2 regions of the Ornithinimicrobium sufpigmenti genome follow, and region 2 is predicted to be linked to the other one. Evidence: predicted binding sites of a transcription regulator. Region 2 holds the regulator's gene; the other holds the start of a gene.

Region 1 (4,405 bases), 1.4 Mb from region 2:
GCCGCGACCCACCACGACCGGATCAGGACCGCGATCGGCCAGCTCCAGGCGCCGAGCCGGGGTTCCTCGGTGCTGCGCACCGCGGTACGCGACCTGATCACGGTCGAGCCGGTCCGGGCCGAGCCGGAGGTGGCGATCGCCGAGGCGGCGCAGGTGATGACCCGGGCAGGGGTCTCCTCGCTGCTCATCATGCGGGGGGAGCAGCTCCTGGGCATCCTCACCGACCGCGACCTGCGCCGCCGCGTGCTCGCGGCGGGCGTAACACCGGACCGCCCGGTGTCCGAGGTGATGACTCCTGACCCGGTCACCATCGGTGCCGAGGCACTGGCTCTGGAGGTCCTCCTGGAGATGACCGGGCGCAACATCCACCACCTCCCGGTGCAGGACGCGTCCGGACGGGTGCTCGGCCTGGTCACCACCACGGACCTGGTGCGCCTGGAACGGTCCAACCCCGTCTACCTCGTCGCCGACATCACCGACCGCGGCCACGTCGAGGGAGTGGTCGAACAGGCCAGCCGGATCCCCACGGTCGTCGAGCAGCTCGTCGCCGAGGAGGCCAGCGCCGAGGACATCGGACGGGTGACCACCGCGCTCGCGGACGCCGTGGTGGTGCGTCTGCTCGAGCTGGCGACCGACGAGCTGCGCGGCGCCGGCCACGGCGAGGCGCCGGGCCGGTACTCCTGGGTCTGGCTGGGGTCCGCAGCCCGGGAGGAGATGGGGCTGGGCGGCGACCAGGACCACGCGCTGGTGCTCGCGGACGACGCCGACCCCTCGGACCCGTGGTGGGGCCGGCTGGCCGAGCGGGTGACCGCCGCCCTGGAGGCCGCCGGCTGGCCCCGGTGTGACGGCGACATCATGGCCACCAACCCGCGGTGGCGGATGACGGTGTCGCAGTGGCGCGAGCAGTTCGCCCGCTGGAGCCACGACCCGGAGCCCGACGCGGTGCTGTGGGCGGCGATCTTCTACGACATGCGCAGCGTCTTCGGGGACCACGCCCTGGTCGAGGGGCTGCGTGCCGACGTCGTGCCCATGGGTGGTCGTTCGGACCTGCTGATGGCCTACCTGGCGGGGCAGGCGGCGCGGATGCGACCCCCGATCGGCTTCTTCCGCGGCTTCGTCCTGGAGGACGCGGGGGAGCACCGGGACACCCTCGACATCAAACGGGGGGTCACGGCGGTGGTCCAGCTGGCGCGCGTGCACGCGCTCCGGGCCGGATCCCTCGCCCTGGGCACCCGGGTGCGGCTGGAGGCCGCTGCCGCCCGGGGCGGTCTGTCGGCCCAGACGGCGACCGACCTCGCCGACGCCTTCGAGCTGATGTCCTACCTGCGGGTGCGTCACCAGGTGCGGCAGGTGCGGGCGGGGGACCTGCCGGACAACCACCTCAACCCCGGCGGCCTGGGCAGCCTGGACCGGCGACACCTGCGCGACGCCTTCCAGATCGTCCGGTCCGCGCAGCAGCTGCTGAGCGCCCGCCTGCCGCAGGTGAGCTGATGGGCTGGTGGCAGCGGCTGGTCCCGGGCGGCCGGGAGGTGCCCCCCGGGACCCCGCTCGCGGCCTTGGCGAAGGCCCCCCTGCCGGACCCGCAGACACCGCTGGGCCTCGTCGAGCTGCTCGCCGTCGACCTGGAGACGACCGGTCTGGACCCGCGCCGTGACGAGCTGCTGTCGGTCGGGATGGTGGTGGTCCGCGGAGGTCAGGTGCATCTGGGGACGGCCCGCCACCTGCCGGTACGGCCCCGTGGCCAGGTCGGCGACTCCGCCGTGGTGCACGGGCTCACCGACGACGCCCTGGCCCAGGCGCCCACGATCGAGCAGGTCCTCCCGCAGGTGCTGGCCGCCCTCGTCCACGTCACCCCGCCGCCGGGTGCCGCCGCCGACGCTGCTGACCACCACGACCCCGCCGCCGCACCGCGACCCCGCCGGGTGCTCCTCGCCCACTTCGCCCAGGTCGAGACCACCTTCCTGGCGGCTGCCTGCCGCCAGGTGTACGGCGCGTCCGTGGGCGTCCCCGTCGCGGACACCCTGGAGATCGCCAGGCGCCTGCTGCGGGCCCACCACCACGAGCTGCAGGCCGGCACGGTCCGGCTCGATGCCTGCCGGCGGCGGCACGGGCTGCCGCGCTACCGGGCCCATTCGGCGGTGACGGACGCCGTGGCCTGCGCCGAGCTGTTCCTCGCCCAGACCGCCGAGCTGGAGCAGGTGCGCGGACGCCCGCTGGTCCTGGCGGACGTGCTGGAGCGGGGGCTGCGCTAGGCCACGGCGGAAGCCCTCCGACCGATATGGCGAGGGTCGTCTGCCCTAATCCGGCGAAGGGATGCCTATGCCGGGCGCAGGGGACCGCAGGCCTAGACTTGCTGAGTTCGTGAAAGTTGTCACAAGCGAAGGTGTCAGAGCGCATCGTGAGTGAGCAGGTCGAGACGGCTGACGTGATCGTCGTCGGCGCAGGCCCCGGCGGTTCCGCCACCGCCGCATACCTGGCGCAGCACGGACTGGACGTCCTGCTGCTGGAGAAGGCCACCTTCCCCCGGGACAAGATCTGCGGCGACGGGCTGACCCCGCGGGCGGTCCGCGAGCTGATCAACCTCGGCGTCCCCACCCGTCCCGAGGACGGCTGGCACCGCACCCGCGGCCTGCGCATCGTCGGCGGCGGGGTCCGGATGGAGCTCGACTGGCCCGGCAACGAGACCTTCCCGCCCTACGGTCTGGTCCGCACCCGGATGGACCTGGACGAGACCCTGGCCCGGCACGCCGAGCGCCGCGGCGCGCGGCTGCTGGAAGGGATGAACGTCTCCGGCCCCGTCCTCGACCACCGTGACCACATCGTGGGCGTGACCGCCAAGGTGATGGGGCCGAACGGCCGCGCGACGGGGGAGACCCGGGAGTTCCGGGCCCGCGTCGTCGTCGCCGCGGACGGCAACTCCAGCCGTCTCTCGCTGGCCATGGACCGGCCCAAGCGGGACGACCGCCCGATGGGGGTGGCGGTCCGCAGCTACTTCAGCACCCCCCGCCACGACGACGGCTACCTGGAGTCCTGGCTGGAGCTGTGGACGCAGGACGAGGACGGCGCACGCCACCTCATGCCCGGCTACGGCTGGATCTTCCCGCTCGGCGACGGCACCGCCAACGTCGGCCTGGGCATCCTGGACACCTTCAAGGACTTCGGCAACTTCGACTCGCGCGAGGTCATGCGGCGCTGGGTGGCCGAGATGCCCGAGGAGTGGGGCTTCTCCGAGGAGACCCGGCTGGCGCCGATCCGCGGGGCCGCCCTGCCGATGTGCTTCAACCGCCAGCCCCTCTACGACCGCGGCCTGCTGCTGGTGGGTGACGCCGGTGGCATGGTGAACCCGTTCAACGGCGAGGGGATCGCCGAGGCGATGGAGGCCGGCCGTTACGGTGCCGAGATCATCGCCTCCGCCCTGGCCCGCGCCACGCCGGGGGAGACCGAGGCCGTCCTGCGCTCCTACCCCAAGGTGATGAAGGACGCGCTCGGCGGGTACTTCATGCTCGGCAAGCAGTTCGCCACCCTCATCGGGCACCCCGAGGTGATGCGCCTGGCGGTCCGCTACGGACTGCCCCGCAAGGCCCTGATGCGGCTGCTGATCAAGATCATGGCCAACCTGCCGCAGGAGCGCGGCGGCCGTCTGGACGACCGCGTGATCAACGCGCTGAGCCGACTGACCCCTGCGGCATGAGCACCCAGCCTGAGCCTAGGATGGTCGTGCGCCCGACCCTGAAGCTGGTGTCCTCCGTCTCGAGCACGCCGAGCACGTCCCGAAAGGAGTCCTGGCAATGATGGACTACCACCCCTATGTGCCGGTCCTCTTCTTCCTGCTCTTCGGCCTCCTCTTCGCCTTCGGCTCGGTCTTCGGCGGAGGCCTCCTGGGCAGGGTCACCTACAACCGGGCCAAGGCCGAGGCCTACGAGTGCGGCATCCAGCCCACGCCGCAGGCCCACCAGGGCGGTCGGGTGCCGGTCAAGTTCTACCTGACCGCGATGCTCTTCATCGTCTTCGACGTGGAGGTGCTCTTCCTCTACCCCTTCGCGGTGGCGTTCGAGCAGGTCGGACTGTTCTCCGTGCTGGCGATGCTGCTCTTCCTCCTCGTCGTCTCCGTCCCGTTCGTCTACGAGTGGAGCAGGGGAGGCCTGGAGTGGGACTGACCCAGCAGATCGTCACCAGACCAGCAGCAGACTTCGACCGCTCGCGTGAAAGAGGTGTGACCCATGGGTCTTGAGGACAAGATTCCCGGTGGCTTCATGCTGTCCACCGTCGAGGGGCTGGCCGGTCACCTGCGCCAGCACTCCGTGTGGCCGGCGACCTTCGGCCTGGCCTGCTGCGCCATCGAGATGATGGCCGTCGGCACGCCCGACTACGACATCGCCCGCTTCGGTATGGAGCGCTTCGCCGC
Region 2 (4,405 bases):
CGGGGCGGACCAAGCGGGCGGTGAACATCGCCGGCGGGATGCACCACGCGATGCCCGAGGCGTCGGCGGGCTTCTGCGTCTACAACGACATCGCCGTGGGGATCAAGCGGATGCTGGACCTGGGCGCGGAGCGCGTGGTGTACCTCGACCTGGACGTGCACCACGGCGATGGCGTGGAGCGCGTCTTCTGGAACGACCCCCGGGTGCTGACCGTGTCGATGCACGAGAGCGGCCGGGCGCTCTACCCCGGGACCGGTTTCCCCGGCGACACCGGCGGCCCCAAGGCGCAGGACACGGCCGTCAACATCGCGCTGCCGCCGGGCACGGGCGACGAGGGGTGGCTGCGCGCCTACCAGGCGGTGGTCCCCACCATCGTCCGGGCCTTCAACCCGCAGGTCGTCGTCAGCCAGCACGGCTGCGACTGCCACTATGCCGACCCGCTGGCCCACCTGACCGTCTCGATGGACGCGCTGGCGGTGGCCTGCGGCTGGGTGGCCGAGCTGGCCGAGGACACCGCCGAGGGCCGCTGGGTCTCCCTGGGCGGTGGGGGGTATGAGCTGGTCGACGTCGTGCCCCGGGCCTGGACCCACCTCATCGGCGTGGTCACCGGTCGCCCCGTCGACCCCTCGGCGCCCGTGCCGCAGTCCTGGCGCGACTACGTCCTGGAGGTCTACGGCAGGGAGGCGCCGACGCTCATGGGGGACCGTGGTGGCCGGCCGATCCGCTACGGACGCTGGGAGGACGGCTACCAGCCCGAGGACCCCGTCGACTCGGCCATCATGGCCACCCGCCGCGCCATCTTCCCCGGCTGGGGACTCGACCCCTACTTCGACTGAGGACCTCGCGCCACGTGCGCCACAGCTGACTCGTTGGTCACGCCCGGCGTGTCAGGCTGGACTTTTCTTCCACAACGACTTTCGCAAGGACCACATCTGCCCCTATGGTTAGGCCCGACAACCAAGAGTCGGGTCAGCGTGCCGGAGGGGAAGCCGAGTTCGCACACCCGCGTGAAGAGAGACGGGATGCGTCCTATGGCAGATGAGCGCCAGCTCGCTGAGATGACGTTCATGACCGTGGCCGAGGTGGCCGCCGTCATGCGCGTGTCCAAGATGACGGTGTACCGCCTGGTGCACTCCGGAGAGCTTCCCGCCGTGCGCGTGGGCCGCTCGTTCCGTGTCCCGGAGCAGGCGGTGCACGACTACCTCCAGGACTCCTACCACGGCACCGCCTGAGGGCCTGCCCTCCGCAGCCGACCCCCGCCCCCGCACCGTCGCGTCTGGGTGGGCACGTTTGGGCGGTCCTGTCCCGCCGCGTTAGGCTGATCCAATCCGTTGTGCGCACCGGCCCGCGTCGAGAGCGCATGCACCACGACCGACGAACAAAGGACTGCCTATGGGCTCCGTGATCAAGAAGCGCCGCAAGCGCATGGCGAAGAAGAAGCACCGCAAGCTGCTGCGCAAGACGCGTCACCAGCGTCGCAACAAGAAGTGACTGAGAGTCCGGTCGCTGTCAGGTGGCCGGACCACCGCACAGGCATGGCGCCCCACCCCTCCGGGTCGGGCGCCATCGTCGTGCCCGGGAAGGAGGTCGGCATGTGGGACCGGTTGTGGCGGCGACGCCCTGAGGCCGCGAGCCGCCGGGCGGCGCAGCCCTCACCCGAGGTGGTCGTCGTGACCCGGGCGGGCTGCCACCTGTGCGAGGAGATGCTGGCGGTGGTGGGAGCCGGGCTTGGCCCCGGGGGGGAGCCCCGCACGCTCGACGTGGACGCCGCCCTGCGCGCCGGGCAGATCAGCGCCGAGCAGCACGAGCGGTGGACCACGCTGGTGCCGGTGCTGCTGGTCGACGGCCGGGAGGTGGCCCACTACCGGGTGGAGCCGGGGCAGCTCGCCGGGCTGCTGGGCCGCGACGACAAGGGTCGTGGATCCCCTGGATCCCGCCGTTTTGGAGGATGAGGGGGTCCCGCCATACAGTGAGGGGGTCCGCGTCGCCGTCGTGCAAGGGTCTGATATAAGCCCTCCCGGTCGACGCCGTCCAACGAGAGGAGCCGGTGCCGCCGTGATGGCCGAGTCCACCCGACGGGGGGTGCCGGAAGCCACCGTCGGACGACTCCCGGGTTATCTCCAGGCACTCTCCGGCCTCGCCGACCAGGGGCGGCGCTCCGTCTCCAGCGAGGAGCTCGCCGCCCTCGCCGGTGTCCGCTCGGCCCAGGTGCGCAAGGACCTGTCCCACCTCGGCTCCTACGGCGTGCGTGGCGTGGGCTACGACGTCGCGCGGCTCTCGGAGCAGGTCTCGGCCGAGCTGGGGCTCTCCCAGGACTGGCCCGTCGTCATCGTCGGCATGGGCAACCTGGGTCGTGCGCTGGCCGCCTACGGCGGTCTGGCCACCCGCGGCTTCCGCGTGGTCGCCGTGGCCGACCGCGACCCGGCCGTGGTCGGCACCACGGTGGAGGGTATGCCGGTCTGCCGCCTGGAGGACCTGGACCCGCTCACCACGCCGGTCTCGGTCGGTGTCATCACGACCCCGGGGGACCAGGCCCAGTCCGTCGCCGACCAGCTGGTCGCGCTCGGGGTGCGGTCCATCCTGACCTTCGCCCCCGGGGTGCTCACCGTCCCGGCCGATGTCGACGTGCGTGCCGTCGACCTCGGCACCGAGCTGCAGATCCTGGCCTTCCACCAGCACCAGCGCTCGCTGGTGACCGCCGAGGCCCAGACGGGGGTGGTCTCGTGAGCGTCCTGGTCGTCGGCATCTCCCACCACAGCGCTCCCATCGACCTGCTCGAGCGGGTGGCCCTCGACAACCAGGGCGCCGACGCACTGGCTCGGCAGGTGCATTCCGCCGGGAACGTCGAGGAGGCGATGGTGCTCGCCACCTGCAACCGCCTCGAGGTGGTCGTGGAGGCCAGCACCTTCCACGGTGCGGTGTCCGAGATCGGCGAGCTGCTGTGCGAGCTGAGCGGGCTGGACCACGACCAGCTGTCGCCGCACCTGTACGTGCACCACGACGAGCGCGCGGTGGCCCACCTGTTCAACCTGGCCTGCGGCCTGGACTCGATGGCGGTCGGAGAGAGCCAGATCCTGGGCCAGCTGCGCGCCGCGCTGGCCGCCGCCCAGCGGGACGCCCGCCTTGGACCGGCCCTGAACCCGCTGCTGCAGAAGGCGCTGCGGGTCGGCAAGCGGGCCCACGCCGAGACCTCCATCGACGAGGTGTCCCGCTCCCTGGTGACCCTCGGGCTAGACCAAGCCAGGCAGGTCCTGGGCGACCTGACCGAGGTCCGGACCGTCGTGCTGGGGGCCGGAGCCATGTCCGGTCTCGCCGTCGCGACCCTGGTGCGGGACGGGATCACCGATGTGACCGTCGTCAACCGCACCGGCGCCACCGCCAGGCGGCTCGCCGACCGTCACGGGGTGCGCGCGGCCGGCTGGCCGGAGATGGCGGCCCGAGCCGGTTCTGCCGACCTGCTCATCACCACGACCGGCGCGGTGGGTCAGGTGCTGGACGCGGCCGCGCTGGCCCAGGCCCGGCTGGACGCCGGCCGCACGGGTGCTCCCCAGGTCGTCCTCGACCTGGCCCTGCCCCGCGACATCGACCCCGAGGTGGGCCACCTGGCGGGCGTGCACCTGTGGGGCCTGGCCGAGCTGCAGGCCGAGGCCGAGCACGCCCGGCCCGCGACCCAGGACGCCACCCAGCAGGCCCAGGAGCAGGACGCCCTCGCCGCGGTGCGTGACCTGGTGACCGCCGAGGTCGCCGGCTACCTGACCGAGCGACGGGCTGCCCGGATCGCGCCCACCCTGGCTGCGCTGCGCTCCAGGGCCGCGAAGGTCGTCGACGCCGAGATGGCCCGCCTGGACCAGCGCCTGCCGCACCTGCCCGAGGACGAGCGCGCCGAGGTCCGGCGCACGGTCCAGCGGGTCGTGGACAAGCTGCTGCACACCCCGAGCGTCCGGGCCAGGCAGCTGCAGTCGGTCGACACCGGCGGCGTGGGCGACTACGGCCACGCCCTCCGCGAGCTGTTCGACCTCGACCCGCACGACATCGCGGTCGTCTCCTCCCCGCCGCCCGACATCGCGGTCGTCTCCTCAGCGCCGCCGACCGACCAAGGAGGTGCCCGGTGAGCGCCCGGTCCCTGCGTCTCGGCACCCGCGCCAGCGCGCTGGCCACGAGCCAGTCCGAGTGGGTCGCAGACCGGCTGCGCGCGGCCGGCCACGAGGTGGAGCTGGTGCTGGTCCGCACCGAGGGCGACGTCTCCCGGGCCAGCCTGCAGGAGATCGGCGGCACCGGGGTCTTCGCCTCCGCGCTGCGGGACTCCCTGCGACGCCGGGAGGTGGACCTGGCGGTCCACTCCCTCAAGGACATCCCCACCGCGCCCGAGCCCGACCTGACGATCGCGGCGGTCCCCGAGCGCGAG

Evidence for each region. The regulator Rex, encoded in region 2, represses fermentation and respiration genes when NADH is low (regulators of the CRP and FNR family bind a similar motif). The targets are predictions, from matches to a motif close to CTTGTGAANNNNTTCACAAG.
Region 1: a site for Rex is predicted at 2,359-2,378, ahead of ESZ52_RS15050 (geranylgeranyl reductase family protein). Genes of this name have one in related genera too.

The regions. Positions count from the first base shown of each region.
Region 1 is NZ_CP036403.1:3,262,488-3,266,892, reverse strand. Features, by position in the region: gene ESZ52_RS15060 (putative nucleotidyltransferase substrate binding domain-containing protein) at 1-1,491, shown strand, start outside; gene ESZ52_RS15055 (exonuclease domain-containing protein) at 1,491-2,252, shown strand; gene ESZ52_RS15050 (geranylgeranyl reductase family protein) at 2,399-3,691, shown strand; gene ESZ52_RS15045 (NADH-quinone oxidoreductase subunit A) at 3,792-4,157, shown strand; gene ESZ52_RS15040 (NuoB/complex I 20 kDa subunit family protein) at 4,221-4,405, shown strand, end outside.
Region 2 is NZ_CP036403.1:516,211-520,615, forward strand. Features, by position in the region: gene ESZ52_RS02440 (acetoin utilization protein AcuC) at 1-836, shown strand, start outside; gene ESZ52_RS02445 (helix-turn-helix domain-containing protein) at 1,032-1,232, shown strand; gene ESZ52_RS02450 (30S ribosomal protein bS22) at 1,393-1,491, shown strand; gene ESZ52_RS19080 (thioredoxin domain-containing protein) at 1,536-1,952, shown strand; gene ESZ52_RS02460 (redox-sensing transcriptional repressor Rex) at 2,059-2,727, shown strand; gene ESZ52_RS02465 (glutamyl-tRNA reductase) at 2,724-4,112, shown strand; gene hemC (hydroxymethylbilane synthase) at 4,109-4,405, shown strand, end outside.